Regions from separate parts of the Limnohabitans sp. TEGF005 genome, predicted to be linked through region 4. Evidence: predicted binding sites of a transcription regulator. Region 4 holds the regulator's gene; each other region holds the start of a gene.

What was found. The regulator LexA, encoded in region 4, represses DNA repair genes until DNA is damaged. The targets are predictions, from matches to a motif close to ACTGTATNNNNATACAGT.
Region 1: ACZ5RG_RS04160 (DNA topoisomerase IV subunit B) is a predicted target of LexA. The motif match lies at 2,301-2,318, and genes of this name have one in related genera.
Region 2: ACZ5RG_RS02360 (Y-family DNA polymerase) is a predicted target of LexA. The motif match lies at 2,811-2,828, and genes of this name have one in related genera.
Region 3: recA (recombinase RecA) is a predicted target of LexA. The motif match lies at 4,856-4,873, and genes of this name have one in related genera.

What each region holds. Positions count from the first base shown of each region.
Region 1 covers NZ_AP029226.1:867,956-875,265, reverse strand. Annotated here, with positions in the region: gene ACZ5RG_RS04165 (GIY-YIG nuclease family protein) at 1-237, opposite strand, end outside; gene ACZ5RG_RS04160 (DNA topoisomerase IV subunit B) at 255-2,267, opposite strand; gene ACZ5RG_RS04155 (MFS transporter) at 2,409-3,620, shown strand; gene ACZ5RG_RS04150 (hypothetical protein) at 3,617-3,739, shown strand; gene ACZ5RG_RS04145 (class I SAM-dependent methyltransferase) at 3,759-4,304, shown strand; gene dapA (4-hydroxy-tetrahydrodipicolinate synthase) at 4,415-5,311, shown strand; gene bamC (outer membrane protein assembly factor BamC) at 5,338-6,447, shown strand; gene ACZ5RG_RS04130 (hypothetical protein) at 6,582-6,764, opposite strand; gene ACZ5RG_RS04125 (JmjC domain-containing protein) at 6,939-7,310, opposite strand, start outside.
Region 2 covers NZ_AP029226.1:489,344-496,653, forward strand. Annotated here, with positions in the region: gene folE (GTP cyclohydrolase I) at 1-250, shown strand, start outside; gene ACZ5RG_RS02350 (BLUF domain-containing protein) at 254-676, shown strand; gene ACZ5RG_RS02355 (DUF429 domain-containing protein) at 681-1,496, shown strand; gene ACZ5RG_RS02360 (Y-family DNA polymerase) at 1,521-2,801, opposite strand; gene ACZ5RG_RS02365 (DUF1398 family protein) at 2,987-3,373, shown strand; gene ACZ5RG_RS02370 (DUF4287 domain-containing protein) at 3,370-3,582, shown strand; gene ACZ5RG_RS02375 (DNA glycosylase AlkZ-like family protein) at 3,652-4,737, shown strand; gene ACZ5RG_RS02380 (putative transporter) at 4,831-5,787, shown strand; gene ACZ5RG_RS02385 (SRPBCC family protein) at 5,824-6,267, shown strand; gene ACZ5RG_RS02390 (SulP family inorganic anion transporter) at 6,274-7,310, opposite strand, start outside.
Region 3 covers NZ_AP029226.1:2,923,527-2,930,836, forward strand. Annotated here, with positions in the region: gene sucD (succinate--CoA ligase subunit alpha) at 36-932, opposite strand; gene sucC (ADP-forming succinate--CoA ligase subunit beta) at 986-2,146, opposite strand; gene argC (N-acetyl-gamma-glutamyl-phosphate reductase) at 2,333-3,256, shown strand; gene recX (recombination regulator RecX) at 3,281-3,736, opposite strand; gene recA (recombinase RecA) at 3,759-4,796, opposite strand; gene ACZ5RG_RS14545 (MarR family winged helix-turn-helix transcriptional regulator) at 4,939-5,442, shown strand; gene ACZ5RG_RS14550 (response regulator) at 5,582-6,256, shown strand; gene ACZ5RG_RS14555 (sensor histidine kinase) at 6,307-7,310, shown strand, end outside.
Region 4 covers NZ_AP029226.1:1,461,052-1,468,361, forward strand. Annotated here, with positions in the region: gene ACZ5RG_RS07015 (Trm112 family protein) at 1-46, shown strand, start outside; gene kdsB (3-deoxy-manno-octulosonate cytidylyltransferase) at 56-847, shown strand; gene adk (adenylate kinase) at 972-1,628, shown strand; gene ACZ5RG_RS07030 (asparaginase) at 1,699-2,664, opposite strand; gene lexA (transcriptional repressor LexA) at 2,739-3,410, shown strand; gene ACZ5RG_RS07040 (hypothetical protein) at 3,530-3,871, shown strand; gene ACZ5RG_RS07045 (D-2-hydroxyacid dehydrogenase family protein) at 3,930-4,937, shown strand; gene ACZ5RG_RS07050 (3-hydroxyacyl-CoA dehydrogenase) at 4,979-6,499, shown strand; gene ACZ5RG_RS07055 (oxepin-CoA hydrolase, alternative type) at 6,629-7,310, shown strand, end outside.

The DNA of each region.
Region 1 (7,310 bases), 590 kb from region 4:
ACCATCAACGCGCCAAACTCCCGCAAACATCCATAAACCTTCACCGTATTCATAAAACGAGATGACATACGGCCTAGAAAAGTTTTTTTGCGATTGGTAACTCTGAAAATGCTCGAATCCCACTCTTGTTGCAAAAAGGTCTTTTTCTTTTTGATGCGGGCTACGAGCAAAATGAAATTTGCACTCCGAAGGACTCACCTGCAAGCCATGTGACTGGAGAAGCTGAAAAAGATTCATGCAACAACCTGGCTTGGTTAAACGTCGATTTCGATGCTGTCGCCGTGCAGCTCCATCAGCTCGCGTCGGGCAGCGGCTTCGCCTTTGCCCATGAGCTGCATCATCAGGGTTTCGGTGCCCGCATTGTCCAGCGGTCCCAGCTCGATGGGCAGCAGGCGGCGCGTGTCGGGGTTGAGCGTGGTGTCCCACAATTGCTCGGCGCTCATCTCGCCCAGGCCCTTGAAGCGGCTGATGCTCCACCCGCCCTCTTTAACACCGTCTTTGCGCAGCTTGTCGATGATGGCGGTCAACTCACCGTCGTCCAGCGCATAGGCTTTGGACGCGGGCTTTTTGCCACGTGCAGGTGCATCGACCCGGAACAACGGCGGCCGCGCCACATACAGGTGCCCGGTTTCGATCAGCTTGGGGAAGTGGCGGAAAAACAAGGTCAGCAGCAGTACCTGGATGTGCGAGCCGTCCACGTCCGCGTCCGACAAAATGCAAACCTTGCCATAGCGCAGGTTGCTCATGTCGGGGTTGTCGTTCGGACCGTGGGGGTCCACGCCGATGGCCACCGAAATGTCGTGGATTTCGTTGTTGGCAAACAGGCGATCGCGGTCGACTTCCCAGGTGTTGAGCACTTTGCCGCGCAGGGGCAAGATGGCCTGGCACTCTTTGTTGCGGCCCATTTTGGCGCTGCCCCCGGCCGAGTCACCCTCAACCAAAAACACCTCGTTGTGCAAGATGTCTTTGCTCTCGCAATCGGTCAACTTGCCCGGCAGCACGGCCACGCCGGAGCTCTTGCGCTTTTCTACCTTTTGGCCCGCTTTTTGGCGTGACTGGGCGGCTTTGATGGCCAGCTCGGCCAGCTTTTTGCCGTAGTCCACATGCTCGTTCAGCCAGAGTTCGAGCGCCGGGCGCACAAAGCTGGAGACCAGTCGCACTGCGTCGCGCGAGTTCAGGCGCTCTTTGATCTGCCCCTGAAACTGCGGGTCGAGCACTTTGGCGCTCAGCACATAGCTGGCCCGCGCGAACACGTCTTCGGGCATGAGCTTGACGCCCTTGGGCAGCAGGCCATGCAGTTCGATGAAGCTTTTGACGGCGGTGAACAAGCCATCGCGCAAGCCGCTGTCGTGCGTGCCACCTGCGCTGGTGGGGATCAAATTCACGTAGCTCTCACGCACGGGGGCACCGTCTTCGGTGAAGGCCACGGCCCAAGAAGCGCCCTCGCCTTCGGCAAAGCTGTCGTGGTTGGCGTCGGCAAAGCCCTCCCCTTCAAACAACGGGATCACCGGATCGCCATTCAGGGTTTGCGTCAGGTAGTCGCGCAGACCGGCTTTGTATTGCCACTGCTGGGTTTCTTTGGTTTTCTCGTTGACCAAGGTCACCGTCACGCCCGGCATGAGCACGGCTTTGCTGCGCAGCAGGTGCGTCAGCTCGTTCATGGGCAGGGCGCTGGATTCGAAGTATTTGGCGTCGGGCCAGGCACGCACCGTGGTGCCCTGTTTGCGGTCTCGGGGCACGTCCGCCAAGCCGCTACGGTCGCCCTCATTGGCCAGGCGAGTCACCAGCGGCTCGATCACGTCGCCTGCCGAGAAAGCGAGAGTGGCCACTTTGCCTTCGCGGTAACTGGTGGCTTCCAGTCGCTTGGACAAAGCATTGGTCACGCTCACGCCAACGCCGTGCAAGCCGCCCGAAAAGCTATACGCACCGCCCTTGCCCTTGTCAAACTTGCCGCCCGCGTGCAATCGTGTGAAGACCAGCTCGATCACGGGGGCGTTTTCTTCAGGGTGCAGGCCAAACGGAATACCCCGCCCATCGTCCTCGATGCTGACCGAGCCATCGGTGTGCAGGATGACTTTGATCTTTTTGCCGTAACCGGCCAGCGCCTCGTCGGCGGCGTTGTCCAGCACTTCTTGAATGATGTGCAGGGGGTTGTCGGTGCGGGTGTACATGCCCGGGCGTTGCTTGACGGGCTCCAGGCCCTTGAGCACACGGATCGAGCCTTCAGAGTACTCGTTGGATGTTTTGACAGTAGATTGGGTGGCCATGGTGGCGGATTGTAGTGGGATTTATGCCGGATTACTGGATACAACAACAGTGTCGCATTGCCTCTGCGCGCAGAAGTCCTGCTGGTGAATGCTTGCATTTGCGGGACAAGCAATCCGTACGGCATTGGTTAAAGTCAGGGGATGCAACACAAACCCCTTTCCCTGTTTCAAGTGCTGGCCTGCGGCGCGGCCATCGTCACGCTGTCCATGGGCATTCGCCACGGCTTTGGCCTGTGGCTGCAACCCATCACCCAAGCACAAGGCTGGGGCCGTCAAGAGTTCGGCTTCGCCATGGCCATCCAGAACCTGTCTTGGGGTTTCATGGGCATTTTTGCGGGCATGGTGGCCGACCGGTTTGGCGCATTCCGCGTGATTGCAGCGGGGGCCTTGATCTATGGCATTGGCCTTTTAGGCATGTCTTGGGCCACCGACCCGTGGGTGTTTGCCTTGTTCACCGGGGTGATCATCGGCACCGCACAAGCCGGCACGACTTACGCCGTGATTTACGGCGTGATCGGACGCAACGTGCCACCAGAACGCCGCTCGTGGGCCATGGGCGTGGCGGCTGCGGCGGGCAGTTTTGGCCAGTTTTTGATGGTGCCGGTAGAAGGTCTCTTGATCAGCCAGATGGGCTGGCAGACGGCACTGGTCATTTTGGCCGCAGCGGCCATGCTGATCATTCCCCTGGCCTGGGGCCTGCGCGAACCGGCTTTGAATGCACCGGGCCAGGTCAAACGCGACCAGACCATTGCCCAAGCGTTGAAAGAAGCTTTCAAATACCCCAGTTTTCAGCTGCTGATGGCGGGCTATTTTGTCTGCGGCTTTCAAGTGGTGTTCATTGGCGTGCACATGCCCAGCTACCTGAAAGACCACGGTCTGGCGCCTCAGGTGGCCAGTTATGCATTGGCCCTGATCGGTCTGTTCAACGTGTTTGGCACCTACATTGCAGGCACGCTGGGCCAGAAAATGGCCAAGAAAAAGATCCTGGCGTTCATTTACGCAGCCCGCTCGGTGGCCATCGTTTTGTTCTTGCTCGCTCCGCTCACGCCCACCAGCGTTTACATTTTTTCGTCTGTCATGGGCTTGTTGTGGCTGTCTACCGTGCCGCCCACCAACGCGGCAGTGGCGCAGATTTTTGGCATCTCTCACCTCTCCATGCTCAGCGGCTTCGTCTTTTTCAGCCACCAAATCGGCTCATTCATGGGCGTGTGGCTGGGCGGTTATCTGTATGACAAGACAGGCAGCTATGACATCGTCTGGTACCTGGCCATTGCCTTGGGCGTCTTTGCCGCATTGGTGAATTTGCCGGTGCGCGAAAGTCCGATCCAGCGCCATTCGCCCAAAGCCGCATGACCACCCGAATTAAAACCCTGTTGTTGTTGTTAGCGACGGTGCTGGGCCTGACGTTTTGGCTCTATGCCAAACCCGATGTCGTCATCATGCTGTCCGAACAGCTGTGGTCTTGCTTCTGATTTTTTGAAAACTCAACCTATGCACGGCACCGAAAACCCTTCTGCTTGGCTGCAACGCTGGGCTCATTTGATCGCTCCTGGCAGCAGCGTGCTCGATGTCGCTTGCGGCGCAGGCCGCCACATGCGCTGGTTGGCCACGCAAGGCCATGCGGTGCAAGGCGTAGACCGCAACCCCGATGCTGTGGCGTTGGCACAGGCTTTTGGCGAAGTCACTTGCGCGGACATCGAAAACGGCCCTTGGCCCTTCGCTGGACAAACTTTTGGCTGTGTTGTGGTGACCCATTACCTTTGGCGTCCGTTGCTGCCCACCCTTGTGCAGGCCGTGGCCCCGGGTGGCGTGCTGATTTACGAAACCTTTGCCGCTGGCAACGAAACCGTGGGCAAGCCCTCTCGCCCAGACTTTTTGCTGCAACCGGGCGAGCTGTTGCGGGCCACCGAAAGCTTGCGCACCGTGGCCTATGAGGACGGCTTTGAGGCATCCCCCAACCGATTTGTGCAGCGGATTGCCGCAGTACGGCTTGTGCACCAGGCCGATGTACCCCGCTTGCCTTTGCGGGCCGACTGAGTTGAAGTCGGGTTTTTCCCGTCACATCGGGTGACATTCACCCGACTTGGGGGTCATAAATCGGGTCTGCAATCGTTAGAATGGGTTTTTTCTGTTCAGAAGCACCTGACATGACCACCGAATTTCGCCCCATCAAAGGCAGCATCCCTGCCCTGATTACCCCCATGCTCGAAGACGGCAAAGTGGACTACGCCGCTTTGCGAAAATTGATCGACTGGCATGTGGCCGAAGGGACCGATTGCATTGGCGTGGTCGGCACCACGGGCGAATCGCCCACGGTCACGGTCGACGAGCACTGCGAAATCATCCGCGTGTCGGTCGAACAAGCCGCTGGCCGCGTGCCGATCATGGCCGGATGCGGTGCCAACTCCACCGCCGAAGCCATCGAGTTGGCCAAATTCGCCAAAAAAGTCGGGGCCGACTGTCAGTTGCAAGTTGTGCCGTACTACAACAAACCCACACAAGAAGGCCAGTACCGGCACTTCCGCGCGATTGCCGAAGCCACGCCCGACTTGCCCGTGATTTTGTACAACGTGCCCGGCCGCTCGGTGGCCGATATGCAGCACGACACCGTGTTGCGCCTGGCGCAAGTGCCCGGCATTGTGGGCATCAAAGAAGCCACCGGCAACATCGAACGCGCCCAGTGGCTGATCCGCGATCTGCCCAAAGAGTTTGCCGTGTACTCCGGCGATGACCCGACCGCTGTGGCCCTGATGCTGTGCGGCGGTGCCGGCAACATCAGCGTGACCGCCAACGTGGCCCCGCGCCTGATGCATGAACTGTGCATGGCGGCCATCCGTGGTGACATCAAAGAAGCGATGCGCATCCAGTTTTTGCTGATGCCTGTGCACAAAAACCTGTTTGTCGAAGCCAACCCGATCCCCGTCAAATGGGCCATGAACCGCATGGGCCTGAGCGGCCCTACTTTGCGTTTGCCCATGACCGAGCTGTCTGAATCACAGCAGCCTGCGGTTGAGGCGGCGCTCAAGGCCAGCGGCCTGATTTGATTTCCACCTAAGGATTGCTTGTGAAATTGTCCCATCGCTCTACGTCTTGTCTCACCGTTCAGCGCACGGCCGTTATCGCGGCCTTGACCATTTTGGTCAGCGCTTGTTCCATTCTTGAGGAAGACAAGGTTGACTACAAAAGCGCGGCCAAAGCCCCCACACTCGAGATCCCGCCCGACCTGAGCCAACTGCGCAAAGAATCGCGTTACGCACTTGAAAGCAACTCCGCAACCGCTTCGGGCTTCCAAAGCGCAAGCTCGCGCGTTGTCGATGCAGGCACCGCAGCCAACAAGTTAGGCGATGTCCGTATGGAGCGCCAAGGCAACCAACGCTGGTTGGTGGTGGCACGCCCGGCCGACCAAGTTTGGGAGCCCCTGAAAGAGTTCTGGACCAGCAACGGTTTTGTTCTGGTCACCGACTCGCCTGACGTGGGCATCATGGAAACCGATTGGGCCGAAAACCGGGCCAAAATTCCACAAGACATCATCCGCAGGACGCTGGGCAAAGTGCTCGACACACTCTACTCGTCTGGTGAACGCGACAAATTCCGAACACGCGTCGAGCGCAACGCACAAGGCGGCGTTGAGATTTACATCACCCACCGCGGCATGGTCGAGAACTACACCACGGCTCAAAAAGAACAAACCGTCTGGCAACCCCGCGCCAGCGATGCCGAGCTCGAAATCGAATTTTTGCGTCGCCTGATGGTGAAACTGGGTGCCTCAACCGAATCTGCCAAAGCGGCCAGCGCAAGTGCAGCGCCCATTGCCCTGGCCACCGTCAGCACGCTGAACGGACAACCCGTCATCCAAATCAGCGACACACTAGACCGCGCATGGCGCCGCACTGGCGTGGCACTTGACCGTACCGGCTTCACAGTCGAAGACCGCGACCGAACCAAAGGTGTTTATTTTGTGCGCTATGTGGCACCCGGCACGACCGAAAACAAAGAGCCAGGTTTCTTTGCCCGCATGTTCAGCAGCAAAAAGGAAGTGGCTGCTTTGTCACGATACCGCATCGCTTTGACTGAGAAAGACAATGTGAGCATCGTTAGCGTGCTGGATGCCAATGGCCAAGCCGAAACTTCGGGCAATGCCGAACGCATTTTGAAGTTGCTGGCCAACGAACTGCGCTGATCTGGTAAGGCAGGCCAGCCAAGGCCTGCTGTGCCCGCCCGCTGTCTTATGGCGCAGGCGATCACCCATAAAAAAACCCCGCAATGCGGGGTTTTTTTATGCATTCCCGGTAAAACCGGGAAAGCGCCAACCAATTACTTGGCAGCAGAAGCGTCAGCAGCTGGAGCGGCAGGAGCAGCTGGGGCAGCAGAAGCGTCAGCAGCTGGAGCAACGGCAGCAGGAGCTGGAGCAGCAGGAGCAGCGGCTTCTTCTTTTTTGCCGCAAGCGGACAGAGCAGCAGCAGCGATGATGGCAGCCAAAACGAGGGACTTGTTCATGATGATTTTCCTTGTAGGGGTTGAAAACAATTTCCGGAAATTGTCATAGCAAACTTAAAGTTTGCTTGGACCGAGACAAAAGCACTCGAGCTCTTTTGTACTCAGCTTTAAATTATAGCGTTTTCCCTAGGACCTCGCGTAACAGAAGTCACAAAGCTGACGCGAAACCTTCAATCAGGCCTTTTGTGCGGGAAAATCCTCTAGGGGTTTTAACCAATCTGCAGACATCCAATCCAACAGGGCCTCTTGAGCCGCCTCACTCAAGTTGGCGCATGAAGCCGCTGGAAGCGAGCGGTTATCAGCCAATTGACGCAATAAACGAGCATCTTTGCCGCCCACGCGGAAACTTTCTCCATTGATAAAGACATGCCGATCGTCGTACATCATTTTGGTGCGTCGATCCAATTGCACACCAAGCGACAGATCAGAAGCCGCCTCTGCCCCGTCAAACCAGACATTTGATTTCGGCTCGGTCAAATATTCGCCCAGCAAACTGTCAAGCAAATGTGGGTCTTTCAGCGCTTTATCAAGCACTTGGCGGGCGAA
Region 2 (7,310 bases), 970 kb from region 4:
CTTGGCCGAATGGATCATGGGGCGACCCCAAATCCAGGAAGAAGCCGTGGTGCAACTGGCCGACCTGATCCAGCGTAAAACCCAACCTGATGGTCTGGCCATCGTCATGGAAGCCAGTCACTACTGCATGGGGTGGCGTGGCGTGAAAGACATGGACAGCAAAATGATCAACTCGGTCATGCGCGGTGCCTTCCTCAAGGACGTCAACCTGCGTCGTGAATTTTTGGCCCTGATTCCCGGAAAGAACTGACCCATGTTGGTACGCCTGCTTTACGCCAGCCGCGCTGTGGACCCCCGCCCCGAGATGATCGACTCGATCCTCGCCCAGTCGCGCCAATTCAACCCCAGTACCGGCATCACCGGCATCCTTTGCTATGGCGGCGGTATTTTCCTGCAAGCCATCGAAGGCGGCCGTGGAGCTGTCAGCGAGTTGTACGGGCACATCCAGAAAGATGCCCGCCACAAAGAAGTGGTTTTGCTGCATTACGAAGAGATCACCGAGCGCCGCTTTGGCGGCTGGACGATGGGCCAGGTCGACACCTCGCGAGTCAACACCAACATCCTGCTCAAATACGCCGAGCGTGCCGAGTTGGACCCGTACAGCGTGTCGGGCAAAGTCTCTTTGGCCTTGCTCGAAGAGCTGATGGCCACAGCGTCCATCATCGGGCGCGCCTGATCCGATGCAGCTCATCGGCTGCGACTTCTCCAGCAGCCCCAGCAAACGCAAGCCCATCGTGCTGGCGCTGGGCCAAGCCCGACAGGGCAGGGTGCAGTTGCAGGCACTGCACACCTTTGAAACCTTGAGCGCTTTTGGTCAATGGCTGGCCCAGCCTGCCGACTGGGTGGGCGGCTTTGACTTGCCCTTTGGCCTGCCACGAGAGCTGGTGCACACCTTGGGTTGGCCCACCGACTGGACCGCCTGCATGGACCACTACTGCGCCTTGGAGCGTCCCCAAATACGCGAGCAATTTGCGGCCTTTTGCAACGCCCGCCCAGTGGGTGGCAAGTTTGCCCACCGCGCTGCCGACAAACCGGCGGGCTCCAGCCCGTCGATGAAATGGGTCAACCCGCCTGTGGCCTACATGCTGCACGCGGGCGTGCCTCTGCTGCGTCAGGCGGGTGTGCACCTGCCCGGCCTGCACGCAGGCGACGTGCGTCGTGTGGCGCTAGAGGCCTACCCTGGCCTGCTGGCGCGCGAGGTACTGGGCAACACCAGCTACAAAAGCGACGACAAAGCCAAACAAACCCCCGAACGCCTGTTGGCCCGGCGCGAACTGTTGGGCGCACTGGAGCGCGGACAGACCCGTCTGGGCTTGCGACTGGTGGCCAGCAACGCGCTGTTGGGTCGTCTGGCTGATGACGCCAGCGGCGATGCACTCGATGCCACCCTTTGCCTGATGCAGGCGGCTTGGGCGCAGCAACAGCACGAAGCCGGACACCCGCAATACGGCCTGCCGCCTTGCGATCCGCTCGAAGGCTGGATCGTCACGGCCTGAACGGTGGGGCGTGCCCATGCCGCCTCAGCGCTCTGTTTCCAGATCAGGAATCCTGTTGAACGCGATGCGCATCGGTGCCGCATCGAGCGCGTGGTGAGCGCTGGCAAAATAAATTGCGTTTTTGCCGTGTGTGCGGTTGAGCGCGTCCATGGCCGACATCAGGCGAGTGCGGTCGCGTTGCACGGGGTGATTTTGCAAGGTTTGTGACGCCGTAACGCCAGGGGCTTCTTCGTGAAAATCAAACAAATCAGGCGTGTGTTGACTCGCTAGCACCAGCCCGCACAGCTGCACACCCACAGCCTGCGGCCGTTGTAATTGGTGCAAGCCGCTGAACCAAAGCTGGTCCAGTGTGTGCAACAAAAAGCCCGTGTCTTGCGTCTCGCCCACATGCACAGAGCGCTCGCCGCCCGATTCGCGCTGCCAGCGGTGGTCGCAGCGCACAAACACCTGCATGGCTGTGGCATAAAACCCCTGCTTGCGCAGCCGCATGGCGGCCTTTTGCGTCAGGCGGTGCAGCACCTGATGTGCCCCTGCCGGGTGGCGCAAATCGGGCGGCAACACATGTGAATGCCCCAGCGACCGTGCCACCGTGGCGCGTGGCCCGTACCACTGGCCGCGCAGCCGGTCATACATGTCAGAGCCCGCCAGCCCGCCCCAAGCCGTGTGCAACAAGTCTCTCGGCGCGGCATACAGCTGCTCGACCGACCCAATCCCACAACGCGCCAGCCGCTCCAACAGGCGTGGGCCAATGCCCTGAATGGCTGAAAGTTTCAAGTGAAATAACCGCTCAGGCAACTCGTGCTGTTCGATCACCGTGAGACCATCGGGCTTGTGCATGTCAGACGCCAGCTTGCCGAGCAAGGTGTTGGGCGCAATGCCCACGGACGTGCGCATGCACTGGCCCACCTCGGCCAGCAGCGCCGCCTTGATTTGCCGCGCCAGCGCCACGGCCCGATCACGCTCGCGCCAGCGGCCCGTCAGCTCGCACTCCATCTCGTCAATGCTCAGCACTTGCCGAACGGGCGCCAGCCGGTCCACCACGGCCACGGCCTGCAAGTGCACCTCCACATACTTGGCGTGGTCGGCCAGCACCAGCGCGATGCCAGGGCACAGCCGCTTGGCGTCCGATACGCGAGTACCGGTTTTGACGCCAAAAGCCTTGGCCTCAATGCTGGCTGCAATGCAAGACGACGAATCGGCCATGACCGGTACGACGCCCACAGGCCGCCCGCGCAAAGCCGGATCGAGCTGCTGCTCGACCGAAGCGAAGTAGCTGTTGAAGTCGATGAAGAGGGAGCGGAGCATGTCCGATTAACTGTAATTGCGTACAGTATATTGCCAAGCTGAAGATGTAGAACAGAGGGCCAGTCCCAAGGATGGCGCCAACGGCTTCATTGCCATGGTGGTCGACACCGAAGGCAATATGATCGGTTTGCACTCCGCACCATGAGCGTGGTTTGCGCTTTGCACCGCAACGCCCATTTCAGAATATGAACGCCACCACCCTCCAGCAACTGGCCACAGCCACACTCACCGGCAGCATGCCTTTTCCCGACATCGTGGGGCGCTTGATGCAAGAGGGGGTGGACCATTACCAGGTGGACTGCTTGGCGCTGCAATTCAGGTTTTATGGTGTGCAGGGCGGGGTGGTGTTGGCCCCGCTGCTTTATGAGGGCTTGCCACCTGTCGCCCAAGCGTTTGACCTGCCAGCGCTCAAAGCCGCCATCCACGACAGCCAAACCCAAGGCCAAAAATTCCGCGACTTTTGCGCCCGCGCCATGCAGGCCGGCGTGCAGTCCTACAGCGTCTTCCTGCGCGGCCAACGCGTCATGTACATAGGCCGCCAAGGCGATCACCATGTGGAGTTTTTCCCATGACCCCCCTCGAAAAACCCAAAGGCCCCGCTTCGTATTTCCCATCCATCGAAAAGAAGTATGGCCAGCCCATCGCCCATTGGCTGGATTTGCTCCAAACGTGCGCAGGCATGAAACACATGGAGATGGTTGCTTGGCTCAAGACCGAGCACAGCATGGGCCATGGCCACGCCAATGCCTTGGTGGCGTATTGGATGGCCGCGCACAAGTGATGGCGAGCACGCAGGACGTGAGCGAACTGCTCAAGGCCACCGCTATTGGCCATGCGGCATGATTCAAGCATGGCTTCTTCCGCTTTGACTCTGGATCAACTGCGCCGTTACGCGATCGCGCGCAGTCTGTTTGCGCCCACGACCTTGCCCAAGGCTTTGCAGCGCCTGGGTTTTGTGCAGGCCGATCCTTTGTGTGCGCCTGCGCGTGCGCAAGACCTGACGTTGCGCCACCGTGTGGCGGGCTATCGGGTAGGGGATCTGGATTTGCGCTATGCCCAAATGCCTGTGGAGGAAGATTTTTTCGTCAACTATGGTTTTGTGCGGCGCGATGTGCACCACCTGATGCACCCGCGCACGCCCCGCATCGTGTGGTCGGCCAGCCGCATCCAGCAGGCGCAAGAGGTGTTGGCCTTTGTGCGAGAGGCTGGCGTGGTCAGGCCCGCGCAGGTGGATGCGCATTTTGACCATGGGCGCGTGGTCAATTGGTTTGGGGGCAACAGCAAGGCCAGCACCCAGTTGCTGGATGGCATGCATTACCGCGGTTGGTTGCGGGTGGCGCGGCGCGAAGGCGGGCAGCGCCTGTATGCCGTTCGCGAGCACGAGCCGTGTGGGCTTGAACCCGAAGCCATCATGGACCAGTTGGTGGATGTGATCGTGGCGAAATACGCGCCTTTGCCCGCCGCCAGTTTGGGGCAGTTGCTGAGTTTGTTGGCCGGCGGTGTGCCGCAATGGCGAGCGCAGCGCCCAGACGTGCTGGCGCGTGCGCGCTTGCGTTTGCCCAGTGTGGTGGTTGATGGCACGACGTGGTTTTGGCCCGCAGGCGAGAGCCCGGCTTCGCGTCGCCACGAGGTGGATGATCAGCTGCGTTTGTTGGCACCTTTTGACCCGGTGGTCTGGGACAGACGCCGTTTTGAGCAGCTGTGGGGCTGGGCTTACCGCTTTGAGGCCTATACGCCAGCGGCCAAGCGGGTGCGTGGTCACTACGCCATGCCTTTGCTTTGGCATGATCAGGTCATTGGGTGGGCCAATGTCGGTGCCAAGTCGGGTGTGCTTACGCCCGATGTGGGCTTTGTCAATGCGGCCCCCAAGGGCAAAGCCTTTGCGCTGGCGCTGGAAGAAGAGTTGCACCGCATGTCTGTTTTCTTGGGGCTTTGAGTTGCCCGAGTCTTTGCGGGGCGTTGTCATGTTCGCCCTAATCCCCCGCGTCACTGGGTGAGGCGGTGTCTTTGTGATGGTGAGGTTTTTCTGATGTTCCGCAGTTTCTTTCTCTCGCGCCGCTGGGCCTTGTGGTCTTGGGGTGGTTTGTTGGTGTTGGTGGCGCTGGTGTTCATCACGGTGCAGCAGACGGTCAAGCTCAACACTTGGTATGGTGAGTTTTATGACTTGTTGCAAAAGCCCGAGCAGGCCGGCGGGCTGGCCAAGTTCTGGGGCTTCATGCAGCAGTTCGCATGGATCGCTTTCCCTTACATGTTGCTGCGCAGCCTCGAAACCTATTTGGCCTCGCACTACGCTTTTCGGTGGCGTCAGGCCATGACCGAGACGTATTTGCCGCGCTGGCAAAAAACGAGCGAGACGGTCGAAGGCGCTTCGCAGCGGATTCAAGAAGACTGCATGCGTTTTGCCCGCCAAACCGAGAACCTGGGCTTGGGATTGGTGCGGGCGGTGCTCACGTTGGCGTCGTTCATTCCGATCTTGTGGGCACTTTCCAAGGGCATGGCCATTGCTTGGTTGCAGTTTGAGGGGTCTCTGTTTTGGGTGGCACTGTTTACAGCGCTCGGTGGCACGGTGTTGTCGTGGTTTGTGGGCATTCACTTGCCGGGGCTGGAGTACAACAACCAGAAGACCGAGGCCGCTTTGCGCAAGGATTTGGTTTATGCCGAAGACGACCGCAGCCGCATGGACTTGCCCACGGTCTTGAATTTGTTCACCGGGGTGCGCTTGAACAATTTCCGTTTGTTCAACCATTACGCCTACTTCAACCTCTGGAGCAACTTCTACAGCCAGTCGACGGTGATTTTTCCGTATCTGCTGATGGGGCCATCGCTCTTTACGGGCCTGATCACGCTGGGTGTGATCCAACAAGTCAGCAATGCCTTTGGCAAAGTCAACGAGGCGTTTTCTTACCTGATCGAACGCTGGACCGACATCACAGAACTGCGTTCGATTCATAAGCGTTTAACGGAGTTTGAAAAGGGTTTGGCCTGATCGTAGGCAAAATGCCCTTTTTTTGGAGAAAGAGCCATGCCCCATACCGTGAAATTTCAACGCGTTTTTCGCGCCCCTGCCGAGCGCGTTTTTAGGGCGTTCATCGATCCCGATGCCATGGCCAAGTGGTTGCCGCCGCACGGCTTCACAGGGAGAGTGCATGAGATGGACGCCCGTGTGGGCGGTGGCTATCGCATGTCGTTTACCAACCTGGGCAATGGGCAGAGCCACAGTTTTGGCGGCACCTTTTTGGAGCTGTTGCCCAGTGAACGCTTGAGCCACACCGACCGCTTTGACGATTCGAATTTGCCGGGCGAGATGGTGACCACCATCACTTTCAAAACGGTGCTGGTCGGCACCGAGGTGAACATTGAGCAGGCGGGTATTCCTGACCTGATTCCCGCTGAGGTTTGTTGCTTGGGTTGGCAGGAGTCCTTGCAGCTGCTGGCGCTGTTGGTCGAGGCTGAAATTCCGGCTTGAATCGCTTCAGATGGCCGCTGCCGCAATGTCGTCGGGCAGTGGGGCCAATTGCGCCAGGGCTTGCAGGGCCTCGGCATCGGTGCGGTAGAGCTTGAGATAAGGGCTGTCCTGGAGCTCACCTGCGCGGCGCAAGGCGGTTTCCACGGGCAGTTTGATGCCGCTGATGTGCAGGGTGATGCCCCGGCTGGCCAGTTGTCGGTGCAGCTGCCCAAAGGTCTCCACACCCGTCACGTCGATCCGGTTGATGGGTTGCGCAAACAGGCAAACATGCTTCACAGCGCGGTGGCGGGCCAGGTGGTCGGTGATGGCCCGGTCAAAGTCGCTGGCGGCGGCAAAGTCCAGTTCGGCGTCCATGCGCAGCGCGTAGAGGTGGAGGGCCAGTGGGGGCAGTTTCCACAGATGGCGGTCGCGCAGGCTGCCGTCGGGGTGCAGGCCCACTTCGATGATGCGCGGGTGCAGGCGCGTGTGCAAAAAGTGGCTCAGGCCCACCAGCACCCCGGTCATCACACCCCAGTAAATGCGCGGCGCGGTCAATAAGGTCATGGCAAAGGTGATGCCCGCTGTCATGGTTTCGATGCGGCCGATGCGCCAGAGCGTCAAAAACTGGCGGGGCTGGAATAAATTGAGCACAGCCACGATCACGGCCGCCGACATGACCGAGCGCGGCACGTATTGCAGCGCGGGCATGAGGATGAGCAAGGCCAGCAGCACAAAGCCCACTGAGGCCACCACCGCCCAGCCCGAGCGTGCACCCGCATAAAGCATGAGTGCGGAGCGCGAAAACGAGGTGCTGGTGGCAAAACTGCCTGAAAAGGCAGAGGCCAGTTTGGCCAGGCCTTGGCTGAACAGTTCGGTGCTGTCGTCCCAGCGCTTGCCGTCGCGCCGGCATTCGATGCGGGCACTGGAGGCGGTTTCTAAAAAACTGACCAAAGCGATCACCATGGCGGGCACCCACAGCTGGTTGAGCACCGTCAGGCCCGGCCAATTGGGCCCATAAAAGCTGGGCAAGCCCGAAGGCAGCAAGCCAACCACCGCGCCGTGCG
Region 3 (7,310 bases), 1.5 Mb from region 4:
TTGGGGGCAGAGCCGAAGATCTGTCCCCAAAGTCATTACTTCAGCTGAGCTTTGAGCAATTTGCCCAGTTCAGAGGGGTTGCGTGTGACGATGAAGCCGCACTCTTCCATGATGGCCAGCTTGGCATCGGCCGTGTCGGCACCGCCAGAGATCAAAGCACCAGCATGGCCCATGCGCTTGCCGGGAGGGGCAGTCACACCGGCGATGAAGCCAACCACTGGCTTCTTCATGTTGGCTTTGCACCACATGGCGGCTTCGGCTTCGTCTGGACCGCCGATTTCACCAATCATGATGACGGCATCGGTGTCTGGATCGTCGTTGAAAGCGCGCATCACGTCGATGTGCTTCAAGCCGTTGATCGGGTCGCCACCGATACCAACGGCGCTGGACTGGCCCAGGCCCACTTCGGTCAACATCGCCACGGCTTCATAGGTCAAAGTGCCCGAACGGGACACCACGCCAATGCGGCCTTTGCGGTGGATGTGACCGGGCATGATGCCGATCTTGATTTCGTCAGGGGTGATGAGACCGGGGCAGTTGGGGCCCAGGAGCAAGGTTTTCTTGCCGCCAGCGGCTTCCTTGGCCTTCATCTTGTTGCGCACTTCGAGCATGTCACGCACTGGAATGCCTTCGGTGATGCAGATCGCCAAATCCAGGTCGGCTTCAACAGCTTCCCAGATGGCTGCAGCTGCGCCGGCTGGTGGCACGTAGATCACGGACACGGTCGCGCCAGTTTGCGTGGCGGCTTCTTTGACCGATGCGTAGATTGGGATGTTGAAGATGGACTCGCCAGCCTTCTTGGGGTTCACGCCAGCCACGAAGCAGTTTTTACCGTTCGCGTATTCCTGGCACTTTTCAGTGTGGAATTGACCGGTTTTGCCAGTGATGCCCTGGGTGATGACTTTGGTGTCTTTGTTGATGTAAATGGACATGTTTGTTCCTAATCAGTTGCGGACGGCGCGTTCAGCACCGTCCAGCAAAGTCATTACTTAACGGCTGCGACGATGGCTGTCGCGGCTTCGGCCATGGTGTCGGCAGAGATGATCGGCAGACCGGATTCGGCCAGCATTTTCTTGCCCAGCTCGTCGTTGGTGCCCTTCATGCGCACGACCAATGGCACGGACAGGTTCACGGCCTTGCAAGCGGTGATCACGCCAGTGGCGATGGTGTCGCATTTCATGATGCCGCCAAAGATGTTGACCAAGATGCCTTTGACATTCTTGTTGGCCAGCATGATCTTGAAGGCTTCGGTGACTTTTTCGGCCGTTGCGCCGCCGCCCACGTCCAAGAAGTTGGCTGGCTCGCCGCCGAACAACTTGATGGTGTCCATGGTGGCCATGGCCAAGCCAGCGCCGTTGACCAAGCAACCGATGTTGCCGTCCAGGCTGATGTAAGCCAGGTCGAACTTGGAAGCTTCCACTTCAGCTGGATCTTCTTCGTCCAAGTCGCGGTAAGCCACGATTTCGGGGTGACGGAACAAAGCGTTGGCATCGAAGTTGAACTTCGCGTCCAAAGCCATCACGTTGCCTTTGCTGTCGCGGTTCAGTGGGTTGATTTCGACCAACGAAGCGTCGGTTTCCATGTAGCACTGGTACAGCTTCTTGAAGATGTCCACAGCTTGGGCGGTGGAGTCAGCAGGCATGCCGATGGCGTCTGCAATCTTCTTGGCTTGTGCGTCGCCCAGACCGGTCAAGGGATCGATGAACTCGGTGATGATCTTCTCGGGAGTGGCGTGCGCCACTTCTTCGATGTCCATGCCGCCTTCGCTGGAAGCGATGAAAGCGATCTTTTGTGTCGCACGGTCGGTGACCACGGACACGTAATATTCTTTGTTGATGTCAGCGCCGTCTTCGATATAGAGGCGGCGGACTTTTTGGCCTTCTGGGCCGGTCTGGTGGGTCTTGAGCTGCATGCCCAGGATTTCGCCGGAAATGCGCTTGACGTCTTCGATGGTTTTAGCAACCTTGACGCCGCCGCCTTTGCCACGGCCACCCGCGTGGATCTGGGCTTTGACCACCCAAACCGGGCCGCCGAGTTTTTGAGCGGCTTCAACCGCCTCTTGAACGGTGAACGCCGGGATGCCACGTGGAACTGGCACACCGAATTGACGCAAGATTTCCTTGCCTTGGTACTCGTGAATCTTCATGAGGTCTTCTCTCAGAGGGGTGGAAATTCGACAGGTCCGCCGGGGTGCCTGAATCAATTTAGGCCCGCCAGCAGGCTCTGGACACTGCAGCGTGCGACTGTATCATGCTGCAATGCACCAATCCTGAGCCTTGCGTCTTACATTGACATGACGCTGGAAGCTGGAATTCTTGAGAAAGTATGAGCCATGGCCAAAATATTCATCGACGGCGAAGCGGGAACGACCGGTTTGCAGATTCGCGAGCGTCTGGCGCTGATGCCCCAGATCGACGTGCTGAGCATTGACCCAGCTCGCCGCAAAGACCCTGAAGCCAAGCGCGAGCTGATGGCCACCGCCGACTTGGTGGTGCTGTGCCTGCACGACGACGCGGCCATTGAATCGGTGGCCATGATCGACAGCCTGCCCGGACGCAAGCCGCGCATTGTGGATGCCTCGACCGCGCACCGTTGCCACCCCGATTGGGTGTTTGGCTTCCCGGAGCTGGCGGCTGACCAGTTGGCCGCCGTGCGACAGGCCGAGCGCGTGGCCAACCCCGGTTGCTATGCCACGGGCGCGATTGCCATCTTGCGGCCTTTGATCGACGCCGGCTTGTTGCCGGTCGATTTTCCGGTCTGTCTGCCATCGGTCAGCGGATATTCTGGCGGTGGCCGCAGCATGATCGAAGATTACGAAGCGGGCAAAGCCCCCTTGTTTGAGTTGTACGGCCTGGGCCTGCAGCACAAACACATCCCAGAAATCATGCGGTATTCGGGACTGACTTGCCGCCCTTTGTTTGTGCCGTCAGTGGGCAACTTCCGTCAGGGCATGTTGGTGCAACTGCCCTTGCATCTGGACAGCTTGCCCGGCAAGCCCACCGGGGCCGATCTTCAAGCCGCCTTGGGTGCGCACTATGCGGCCAGTCAGGCCGCGGGCGGCTGGGTGCGTGTAGAGCCTGCGACCGACAACCTGAAGCTGGATGCCTTGGCGCTGAACGACACCAATCAACTTGAAATCCGTGTTTTTGCGAACGAGGCCCATCGTCAGGCTGTGGTCATTGCCCGCTTGGACAACTTGGGCAAGGGCGCCAGCGGCGCTGCGGTGCAAAACATCCAGTTGATGCTGGGCTTGTGACGGGCGATTTTCAAGGCGTGTGATTCAGTCGTCGTCTGCGCCTTGCACGATTTTGCGCACCACCTCGGCATTGAAACCACGGGTCATCAAAAAGCGAATTTGTTTGCCCCGTTCGTTCGGGTCGGCTGCAGGGCGGTCAAATTTTTTGCGCCAAACGGCCTGTGCGCGGCTGAACTCGGTTTCTCGGAGCCCTTCTAGTGCGACAGCCACAGCCTCGCCTGACAAACCTTTGGCCGCCAGCTCTTGCTTGACGCGTGCGGCCCCCAGCTTGCCAGAGCGGCGGTGCACCACCGACTCAATCACCCTGCCCTCGTTGATGAAGTCCCGCGCTTGCAGCTCATCAAGCGCTTTGGCCAGCTCGCCAGGCACCTCTTCGTGCGGTGCCAGTTTGCGTTGCAGCTCGGCGCGGGAGTGCTCGCGCTGGCTCAAAAGGCGCAATGCGCGCCCCTTGAGCGAGGGTTGAAAGCCGGGCTTGTTCATGCGAGGCTGTTGGGGTGTGTGCTCAGTCGGCCTTGACGGTGGCGATGGCCGATTCCAGCAAGCGGATGCCCAGTGACTCGCGCACCTTGTTTTCGATCTCACGGGCCAGAGCCGGGTTTTCGCGCAAAAATTCGCGGGCGTTGTCGCGGCCTTGGCCGATTTTTTCGCCTTGGTAGGCGTACCAGGCACCCGACTTGTCGACGATCTTGGCGGTGACGCCCATGTCGATGACCTCGCCTTCGCGGCTGATGCCTTCGCCAAACAGGATGTCGAACTCGGCCGTCTTGAAGGGCGGCGCGACTTTGTTTTTGACCACTTTGACTTTGGTTTCGTTGCCGATCGCGTCGTCACCCTTTTTGATGGTGCCGGTGCGGCGGATGTCCAAACGCACCGAGGCGTAGAACTTGAGCGCGTTGCCGCCTGTGGTGGTCTCGGGGCTGCCGAACATGACGCCGATCTTCATGCGGATCTGGTTGATGAAGATGACCGTGCAGTTGGTCTTTTTGATGGTGGCAGTCAGTTTGCGCAGCGCCTGGCTCATCAGACGGGCTTGCAGGCCGGGCAGGCTGTCGCCCATATCGCCTTCAATTTCGGCCTTGGGGGTCAGGGCGGCCACCGAGTCGATGACGACCAAGTCCACCGCGCCGGAGCGCACCAGACTGTCCACGATTTCCAGGGCTTGTTCGCCGGTGTCGGGCTGGCTGACCAGCAGCTCTTGCAAGTTGACGCCCAGGTTTTGCGCGTATTGCACGTCCAGGGCGTGTTCGGCGTCCACAAAGGCGCATGTGCCGCCCAGGCGCTGCATTTCAGAGATCACTTGCAGGGTCAGGGTGGTTTTGCCCGAAGACTCGGGGCCGTAGATTTCGATCACGCGGCCACGGGGCAGACCGCCCACGCCCAGCGCGATGTCCAGGCCCAAAGAGCCGGTGGAGACGACTTGGATGTCGGCGATGACTTCGCCTTCGCCCAGACGCATGATGGTGCCTTTGCCGAATTGTTTTTCAATCTGGGCCAGGGCGGCTTGCAGGGCTTTGGACTTTTCGCTGTTGTCGTCGCTCATGGAAATCTCCTTGAATATCAATGGTTTGGGGCACCTGGTTCAGCGGGGATGCGCTGTTTACTGGATGTGTGAACAGTACTGTAAACGAGCTGTATAAACCTGTAAACACTATTTTTGGTCAGTTTGCCTTATCATTTAAACCATGACCAACACCCCCCCATCGCACACCCACGAACAAGCCGATTGGGCCGATGACCGATGGCGTGAAACGCATTTGGGTCGCTTGCTTGGGCATGCCATGCGCCGCTTTGACGAACGCGTCTTGTACCTGATGGCCGGCAACGAGGGCGTGCCATTGGCCTTGGCCAATCTGGCGTCACGCGATCAAATCAGCGCTGCACACATTCACATCACACGGCATTTGGCGCTGGAGGGTTCGCGCCTGACCGATCTGGCCCGAGCTGCTGGCATGAGCAAGCAGGCCATGGGCGACCTGGTGAACCAGTGTGCCGCTTGGGGCCTGGTGGAGCGAGAGCCGGATATGACCGATGCCCGAGCGCGGCGCGTGGTGTTCACGCCTGTGGGCTTGGCTTGGTTGCAGGCATTCAAGGATGCGGTCGCGCAAGCCGAGGCGGAGTTCCGCGATGCGGTGGGCAAGGATGTGGCGACCGTGGTCGCCTTGGGTCTGGAGGCTTATGCGCACTGACAGAACGCGAGAAAGCCGTCATGGCTGTTCAAACAGATCGCGCGGCTACCTCTGAAGCGCCCGTGCCAGACACTAGAATTGCAGCAGCTCGCGACAGACAGGCCCGACCGAGCTGCACCCACAATAACAGGAGACAGACATGCGAATTCTGATAGCCGAAGATGACCAGGTGCTTGCCGACGGCCTGTTGCGCACCTTGCGCAGTGCCGGTGCGGCGGTGGACCATGTGGCCAGTGGCAGCGAGGCCGATGCGGCCTTGATGACCAACAACGAATTCGATTTGCTGATCTTGGATTTGGGCTTGCCCAAAATGCACGGTCTGGAAGTGCTCAAACGCTTGCGTGCCAGGGGCTCTACTTTGCCGGTGTTGATTCTCACGGCGGCAGACAGTGTGGAAGAGCGCGTCAAAGGGCTGGATTACGGCGCTGACGATTACATGGCCAAACCCTTCAGCTTGCAAGAACTTGAAGCCCGCGTGCGGGCCCTCACGCGCCGCGGCATGGGCGGTGCCACTTCGCAAATCAAGCACGGCCCACTGATCTATGACCAGTCTGGCCGCGTGGCCACCATCGACGGCAAGATGGTCGAGTTGTCGGCCCGCGAGCTGGGTTTGCTGGAAGTGCTGCTGCAGCGTGCGGGCCGTCTGGTCAGCAAGGACCAACTGGTCGAGCGCCTGTGCGAATGGGGCGAAGAGGTCAGCAACAACGCGATCGAGGTGTACATCCACCGCCTGCGCAAGAAGATCGAAAAAGGTCCGATTCGCATCGCCACGGTGCGTGGCCTGGGCTATTGCCTCGAAAAAATCCCGGGCTGAGCGCCTGGTGATTTGACGACCTTCGCCACCCGATTCAGGACAACGCCGCTATGAAATCCCGCGGCTGGAGCGTACGTCTTTTCAAACGCGAACAACGTTCCTTGTTCGGGGAAATCCTCGACTGGATGCTCACGCCGCTGCTGCTGCTGTGGCCCATCAGCCTGGCCTTGACCTGGCTGGTGGCGCAAGGGCTGGCCAACAAGCCCTTTGACCGTGCCTTGGTCTACAACGTGCAAGCGTTCGCCCAGCAGGTCAAGCTGGGGCCCGATAAACGTGTGCAATTCAACTTGCCGCAGCCTGCCAGCGAATTGCTGCGTGCCGACGAGACCGATCTGGTTTATTACCAGGTTCGTGGTGCACACCAAGAGCATCTGAGTGGCGAGCGTGACTTGCCCATGCCGCCCACCGATCAGGACAAAGGCAGCAGTTACGAGGTGCACATTCGCGATGACGAGATGCGTGGCCTTGAGGTGCGCGTGGCCTACACCTGGATACGCTTGGATGCCGAGGGCAAAAATCCGGCCTTAGTGCAAGTGGCCGAAACGCGAGAAAAACGCTCTGTGCTGGCGGCAGAAATTATCAAGGGCGTGATGCTCCCCCAGTTCGCTCTTTTGCCTTTGGCCGTGCTTTTGGTTTGGCTGGCGCTGGTGCGTGGCATCAAGCCTTTGTCTGAGCTGGAAGAGCGCATCCGTGCACGCAAACCCGATGATTTGAGTCCGCTCGACGACAAGGCGGTGCCGATGGAAGTGGCCCCCTTGGTGGTGTCGGTGAACGACTTGCTGGAGCGCTTGAAAGACTCCATCGTCACGCAAAAGCGTTTTTTGGCCGATGCGGCGCACCAGCTCAAAACACCGTTGGCGGGCTTGCGCATGCAGGCCGATCTGGCGCAGCGATCTGGCTCCAGCGAAGAAGATCTGAAAAAATCACTCCAACAAATTGGCCGGGCCAGCATGCAGGCAACGCACACCGTGAACCAGTTGTTGTCACTGGCCCGCGCAGAAGGTGGCGGCGCCCATGTGCCCCAGCAGCGCTGCGATATGGTGGGCCTGGCCAG
Region 4 (7,310 bases):
TGACGAAGAAATCGAGAAACTCGCGGCCCTGCGTCCCGCGCTCTGAGCCCCAGCCATGACCCATTTTTTGCCCCCCGCAGGCTCTGCTGCGGGTTTTACGGTGGTAATTCCGGCACGCATGGCTTCGAGCCGCTTGCCCGACAAACCTCTTGCCGACATCGCTGGACTGCCCATGGTGGTGCGCGTGGCGCAACGTGCCATGCTGTCCAACGCCAGTCTGGTGGTGGTGGCCGCTGACGATAAGCGCATCGTGGCGGCCTGTGAAGCGCACGGCATACGCGCCTTGCTGACCCGAAAAGACCACGTCAGCGGCAGCGACCGCCTGGCCGAAGCTTGCCAGCTGCTGGGCCTTGCGCCCGATGCGGTGGTGGTCAACGTGCAAGGCGACGAGCCGCTGATCCCCCCCGCGCTCATCAACGAGGTGGCCCGCGTGCTGACCGAGCGGCCTGATGCCAGCATGAGCACCGCAGCGCACGCCATCGGCTCATTGGAAGAATTCACCAACCCCAACGTGGTCAAGGTGGTCATGGACGCCCGGCAAATGGCACTGTATTTCAGCCGCGCGCCCATTCCGTGGTGGCGCGATGGCCAGTCGGACTCGGGTTTCAAGGCCCTGCCTAGCCCGGCACCGCTGCGCCACATCGGGATTTATGGCTACCGGGCCGGTTTTCTGGCTTTGTTCCCCACACTGCCCCCCGCGCCAGTGGAAACCATGGAATCACTCGAGCAGCTGCGCGCACTGTGGCACGGCCACCGGATCGCAGTGCATGTCACCGCCGCATCACCCGGTCCGGGAGTCGACACCCCCGAAGACCTGGATCGGGTGCGGCAACTGCTGTTGACATGAGCTGAAAACCGGGGTTCTCCCCGTAAGCCAACTTTGAGGCTGGCGTGATATTCTCAAAAGTAACCATGCAGCAGGCCTTCGGGCTTGGCTGGCAGAAACGATTTCAAACGATAAGGACCTTCCCATGAGACTGATTCTGTTGGGCGCACCTGGCGCCGGCAAAGGCACACAAGCAACCTTCATTTGCCAGAAATACAACATTCCCCAAATCTCCACGGGCGACATGTTGCGTGCCGCCGTCAAGGCCGGCACCCCCTTGGGCCTGGAGGCCAAAGCGGTCATGGAATCAGGCGGTCTGGTCAGCGACGACCTGATCATCAACCTGGTCAAAGAACGCATCGCCCAGGCCGATTGCGCCAATGGCTTCCTGTTTGACGGCTTCCCCCGCACCATTCCCCAGGCCGACGCCATGAAGGCCGCAGGCGTGAAACTCGACTACGTGCTCGAAATCGATGTGCCCTTTGACGCCATCATCGACCGCATGAGCGGCCGCCGCTCGCACCCCGCCTCGGGCCGCACCTACCACGTCAAGTTCAACCCACCCAAAGTCGAAGGCGTGGACGATGTGACGGGCGAAGCTTTGGTGCAACGCGCCGACGACCAGGAAGAAACCGTCAAAAAGCGTCTGGATGTTTACAGCGCCCAGACCCGCCCTTTGGTGGACTACTACTCCAACTGGGCCAAAGCCGATGCAGCGGCAGCCCCCAAATACCGCGCCATCAGCGGCACCGGCAGCGTGGAAGACATCACAGCCCGCGCATTTGCGGCACTGGCTGACTGATTTTTTCAGCGGCCCCAACGAACAAAGCCCCGCATTGCGGGGCTTTGTTGTTTCAGGGCCTTGTGGGTATTTAGCCCATCAAATCCAACATCAGACTCACCCGCGCCTTGTACGCATTGAGCCCCGCAGGTGCCGTTTGCAGCGCGGCGGCTTGCCCCACGATCTGACCTTCGGCGCAACGGGAGGTCAAACGCACAGCCACGCCTTGGGCCTGCGCCTGGGACAGTGCCGACAACAGGCTTTGGTGCACGGTGCCGTTGCCCGTGCCTGCCACGACCAGTCCTTTCACGCCCGCAGCCAGGAGGGCCTGGACTTGGCGGGCATCACTGCCTGCATGGCTGTCCAAAACCGCCACCCAGGGCCAATCGGCCACACTCAATGCCAGCGCTTGGCTGGCATGGACATGCGCCATCGGCCAGCTGCCGGGGTCGGCCCAGCGCACACGGCCTTGCTCCACCCAGCCACGGGGGCCGGATTCGCCGGAGCTGAAAGCATCGAGCCGATAAGGGTGAATTTTTTGCACCTCGCGGGCATTGTGGATGCGGCCTGCGCAGACGGCCAGCACGCCACGCGCCATCGGGTCGAGGACCACGGCAACAGCGTCCAGCAGGTTTTGTGGGCCATCGGGGGTCAAGGCGGTGGCCGGACGCATGGCACAAGTCAGCACCACAGGCTTGGTGGTGCGCTGCACCTGCTGCAAAAACCAAGCGGTTTCTTCCAGTGTGTCGGTGCCGTGGGTGATGACGATGCCACCCACGTCAGGCTGTGCCAGCCAGTGGGCGCAGCGCTGCGCCAACGCTTGCCAAGTGGCGTGGTCCATGTCTTTGCTGTCAAGCTGGGCGACCTGCTCACACTGCAGTGAATCACCCTGCAGAACGTCATTCAGACCGGGTATGGCGTCCAGCAGATGCTGCACACCCAACTGGCCAGCGGTGTAGCCCGTGTGGTCATTGGCGCTGGCCGCTGTGCCGGCGATGGTGCCGCCTGTGCCCAAAACCACCACTTTCTTCATTTTTTTTGTGTCCAACACTTGCATCGCCTCAAAAACTGGTTAAAAATACAGTCACTGGATGAAACAACAGTTTAACCAGTCCCCACAAGGAGACCGCCATGACCGACAGCCCCAAACTCACCGCCCGGCAACAGGAAATTCTGGAACTGATCCAGAACACCATTGCCAACACCGGTGCGCCACCCACGCGTGCCGAAATCGCCAGCGTGCTGGGCTTCAAGTCGGCCAATGCAGCAGAAGAACACCTCAAGGCCCTGGCCCGCAAAGGGGCCATCGAACTGGTCAGCGGCACCTCGCGCGGTATTCGCCTGAAAGGCAGCAACCGCAATCACCTGCGCGCCCCATCAGACCTGTTCAGCCTCACCCTGCCCGGCTTGGGCCAATTGAGTTTGCCATTGATCGGCCGCGTGGCCGCAGGCTCGCCTATTTTGGCGCAAGAGCATGTTGACCGAACATACCAATTGGAAAGCACGCTGTTTTCCGAACAACCCGACTACCTTTTGCGGGTTCGGGGCATGTCCATGCGCGACGCAGGCATCATGGACGGCGATTTGTTGGCCGTGAAATCGACCAAAGAAGTCCGAAATGGCCAGATCGTTGTGGCCAGACTGGGCGACGAAGTCACCGTCAAACGCCTGCGCAAGACCGCCACCGGCATCGAATTGCTGCCCGAAAACCCCGATTACCAAACCATTGTGGTGAACCCCGAGGAGCCTTTTGACATCGAAGGCCTGGCTGTAGGACTCATCCGCAACACGCTTTTGATGTAAAGCACTGGCTTGTTGCTCCAGGTGGCGGGCGCTGACGAGATGGTTCTGTCAGCCCTGAAGCAACAGGCTCTTCAGCAATCCTGCCTGTGTCCAACCTCCATGCTTTTTAAAGGTTTCACATGGGAATCGCTCTGCTTGCTCTTTCAGGTCTTTTTCAAGGCTTCTCCAATTTCAACCGGGCCACACCTTCGGTGGCCAAGCCCCAGCGCGGAAACGCTTACTTGAGGCCCGTCTGGACCTCGCGCAGACCGGCTTGCACGCCCCAGGCCCTCAAAACCTCAGCCCATCCACACCGATTCCCGGCCACTGCTGCTGTTCCTGCCTTGCGTGTCTTGCGGGTTGCAGAGAGTGATCAACGTGTCAAAGGGGCCGGTCGGATGGTGATTTCCGGGCGCATGGCCGATGTCTGCGCTGAATTGGACCGCTTAGCGGCCATCGAAGCAGCACAAGCCAGCGCTTAACCCAAAGAGCAGCCCCCGGCGACTGAACCGGGCCGCCTCGTCAGGGCACAATGTAGGGATGAACATTGTGATCCTTGACGACTACCAAGATGCGGTGCGCAAACTCGACTGCGCGGTCAAACTCGAAAATTTTCCAGCCAAGGTCTATACCAACACGGTTAAAGGCATAGGCCAATTGTCTGTGCGACTGAAAGACGCCGACATCATCGTGCTGATCCGCGAGCGCACCCAACTGACGCGTGCCGTGATTGAAAAACTACCGCGCTTGAAATTGATTGCCCAGACAGGTCGTTTGGGCGGTCACGTCGATCTGGCGGCTTGCACAGAACGCGGTGTGGCCGTAGCCGAAGGTGTCGGCTCACCCGTGGCACCGGCTGAACTGACCTGGGCCTTGATCATGGCTGCTACGCGGCGTTTGCCACAGTACATTGGCAACCTCAAACATGGTGCATGGCAGCAATCGGGCCTTAAAGCGGGCTCAATGCCTGCCAACTTTGGCTTAGGCACAGTCCTCAAAGGCAGAACTCTGGGCATCTGGGGTTACGGAAAAATTGGTCAATTGGTGGCCGGCTACGGCAAGGCGTTTGGCATGGATGTGATGGTCTGGGGCAGCGACGAGTCGCGCACCAAAGCCATCCAAAACGGCTACCGTGCCGCAAGCAGTCGCGCTTCATTTTTTGAAGAAGCCGATGTGTTGTCTTTGCATCTGCGCTTCAACGAAACCACTCAAGGCATCGTCAAAGGCGAAGATTTGGGCCGAATGAAGCCATCGGCCCTGTTTGTAAACACGTCCCGCGCCGAATTGATCGAGCCCAATGCCTTGATCGGGGCCTTGAATCGGGGCCGACCCGGTTTGGCTGCGATCGATGTCTTCGAATCCGAACCCATTTTGCAAGGCTCCGCCTTGCTGCGCCTGGAAAACTGCATTTGTACACCTCACATTGGCTACGTCGAAAAAGACAGCTATGAGTTGTATTTCGGCACGGCGTTCGACAACGTGGTGAACTTCATCAAGGGCACTCCGACCAACATCGTCAACCCAGGCGCCTTGCAAGTTCGCCGTTAAGCGCGCCCTGTTATTTCAATCTTCGATTTACTTTTACAACCATGACTCTCGCATTCTCCAAAGTTGCCATCATCGGTGCCGGCGCCATGGGCCGGGGCATCGCCCAAATCGCCGCACAAGCAGGCAGTCAAGTCTGGCTTTACGACACCCAAGCCGACGCCATTCAGAAAGCACGCGATGCCGTTTTCCAGCAATGGGACAAGTTGCAAGAGAAAGGCAGACTGACGGCCGAAGCCGTCGCAGTTCACAAAAGCCGTTTGCTGGGCGCAAGCAGCATGCAAGACCTGGCCGGGTGCGAATTGGTGGTTGAAGCCATCGTAGAGAAGCTCGACATCAAGAAAAGCCTGTTCACCGAGCTCGAAAAAATACTGGCTCCCACAGCCGTGCTGGTGACCAACACATCGTCGTTGTCAGTCACCGCGATTGCCGCAGCACTGCAACGCCCAGGCCAGTTTGCGGGTTACCACTTTTTCAACCCTGTGCCACTGATGAAGGTGGTCGAAGTGATCGCCGGCCTCAAAACCGACCCCGCTGTCTGCCAGCGCTTGTCGGACTTTGCACGCCAGATGGGCCACACCCCTGTGCAGGCACAAGACACGCCCGGCTTCATCGTCAACCACGCAGGTCGTGGCTACAGCACCGAAGCGCTGCGCATCGTGAGCGAAGGCATTGCCGATTTCGCAACGATTGACCGCATCCTGCGCGACCAGGTCGGCTTCAAACTCGGCCCGTTCGAGCTGTTTGATCTGACCGCCCTGGATGTGTCACACCATGTCATTGAGGCCATTTACCACCAATATTACGAAGAGCCGCGCTACCGCCCGAACGTCATCACCGCCCAGCGTCTGGCCGGTGGTGTGGTGGGCAAAAAGGTCGGCGAAGGCTTCTACAAATACGTGGACGGCGTGGCGCAAGTGCCCGCTGAGCCCCCCGTGCCCGTGGTCGACAACATCCCGCCCGTGTGGGTCTCGCCCCGCGCGGCCCGCCGCATGGAACTTCTCCAGCTGCTCAAGAATCTGGGTGCCACAGTCGAAACCGGCGCATCTCCATCGCCCGATGCACTGACCATCGTTGCACCGTTGGGCTTTGACATCACCACCGTGGCCGTGGTCGAGCGCCTGGACCCGGCCCGCACAGTGGGCATCGACATGCTGTTCGACGACGCCGCCACCAAGCGCCGTGTCTTGGCCACGAACCCCGCCACACGCACCGACATGCGCGACGCGGCTCACGCCCTGTTTGCCCGCGATGGCAAAGCGGTCTCGGTGATCCGCGACAGCGGTGGTTTTGTCACCCAACGTGTGGTGGCCACCATCGTCAACATCGCCTCTGACATTTGCCAGCAGCGCATCTGCACACCACAAGATCTGGAAACCGCTGTGACCTTGGGATTGGCTTACCCCATGGGCCCATTGGCCATGGGCAACCGACTGGGGCCAGACAGCATCCTCGAGGTGTTGTTCAACTTGCAAACCGTTTATGGCGACACCCGTTATCGCCCCAGCCCTTGGCTGCGCCGCCGTGGTGCGATCGGCTTGTCTCTGATGCACACCGAAGAATGACGACTTTGAGGGACAGATCTTTAGCTCTGTCCCGATCTGATGAATTTGAGGGACAGATCTTTGGCTCTGTCCCGATCTGATGAATTTGAGGGACAGATCTTTAGCTCTGTCCCCAACTGATTAAAAAAAATGACTGCACAACTGATCGGCACCAGCGAAGGTCAAACCCTGATCCTGACGCTCAGCAACCCCGAATTTCGCAACGCGCTCGGGCCAGAGATGTACGCCGCTGGGGTGGAAGCCCTGAGCGTGGCCGAGTCCAACCCCGATGTGCGCAGCGTGGTCATTACCGGGGCCAACGGCATCTTCAGCGCAGGCGGCAATTTGCAGCGACTGCAAAACAACCGCCAACTGCCGCCTGAGCACCAAGCGCAAAGCATTGAAGGCCTGCACAACTGGATCGAAGCGATTCGCACATTCCCCAAGCCGGTCATCGCGGCGGTCGAAGGGCCTGCGGCGGGTGCCGGCTTTTCTCTGGCACTGGCTTGCGACATGATCGTCGCGGCCCGCAACAGCGTGTTTGTGATGGCCTACAGCGGCATTGCACTGTCCCCTGACGGTGGCGGCAGCTGGAGCCTGTCACGCGCTGTGCCGCGCCAGTTGGCCACCGAGTTGCTCATGTGCGGCGAACGCATCGGTGCCGAGCGCCTGCAGCAACTGGGCGTGGTCAACCGCTTGGCCGATGCTGGCCAATCGCTGCAGCAGGCTTTGCAGCTGTGCGAACAACTCAATGCCCGCGCCCCCAATGCATTGGCCAGCATCAAGGAATTGTTGTCCGATGCCGACGGCAGCACCCTGAATGCACAGTTGG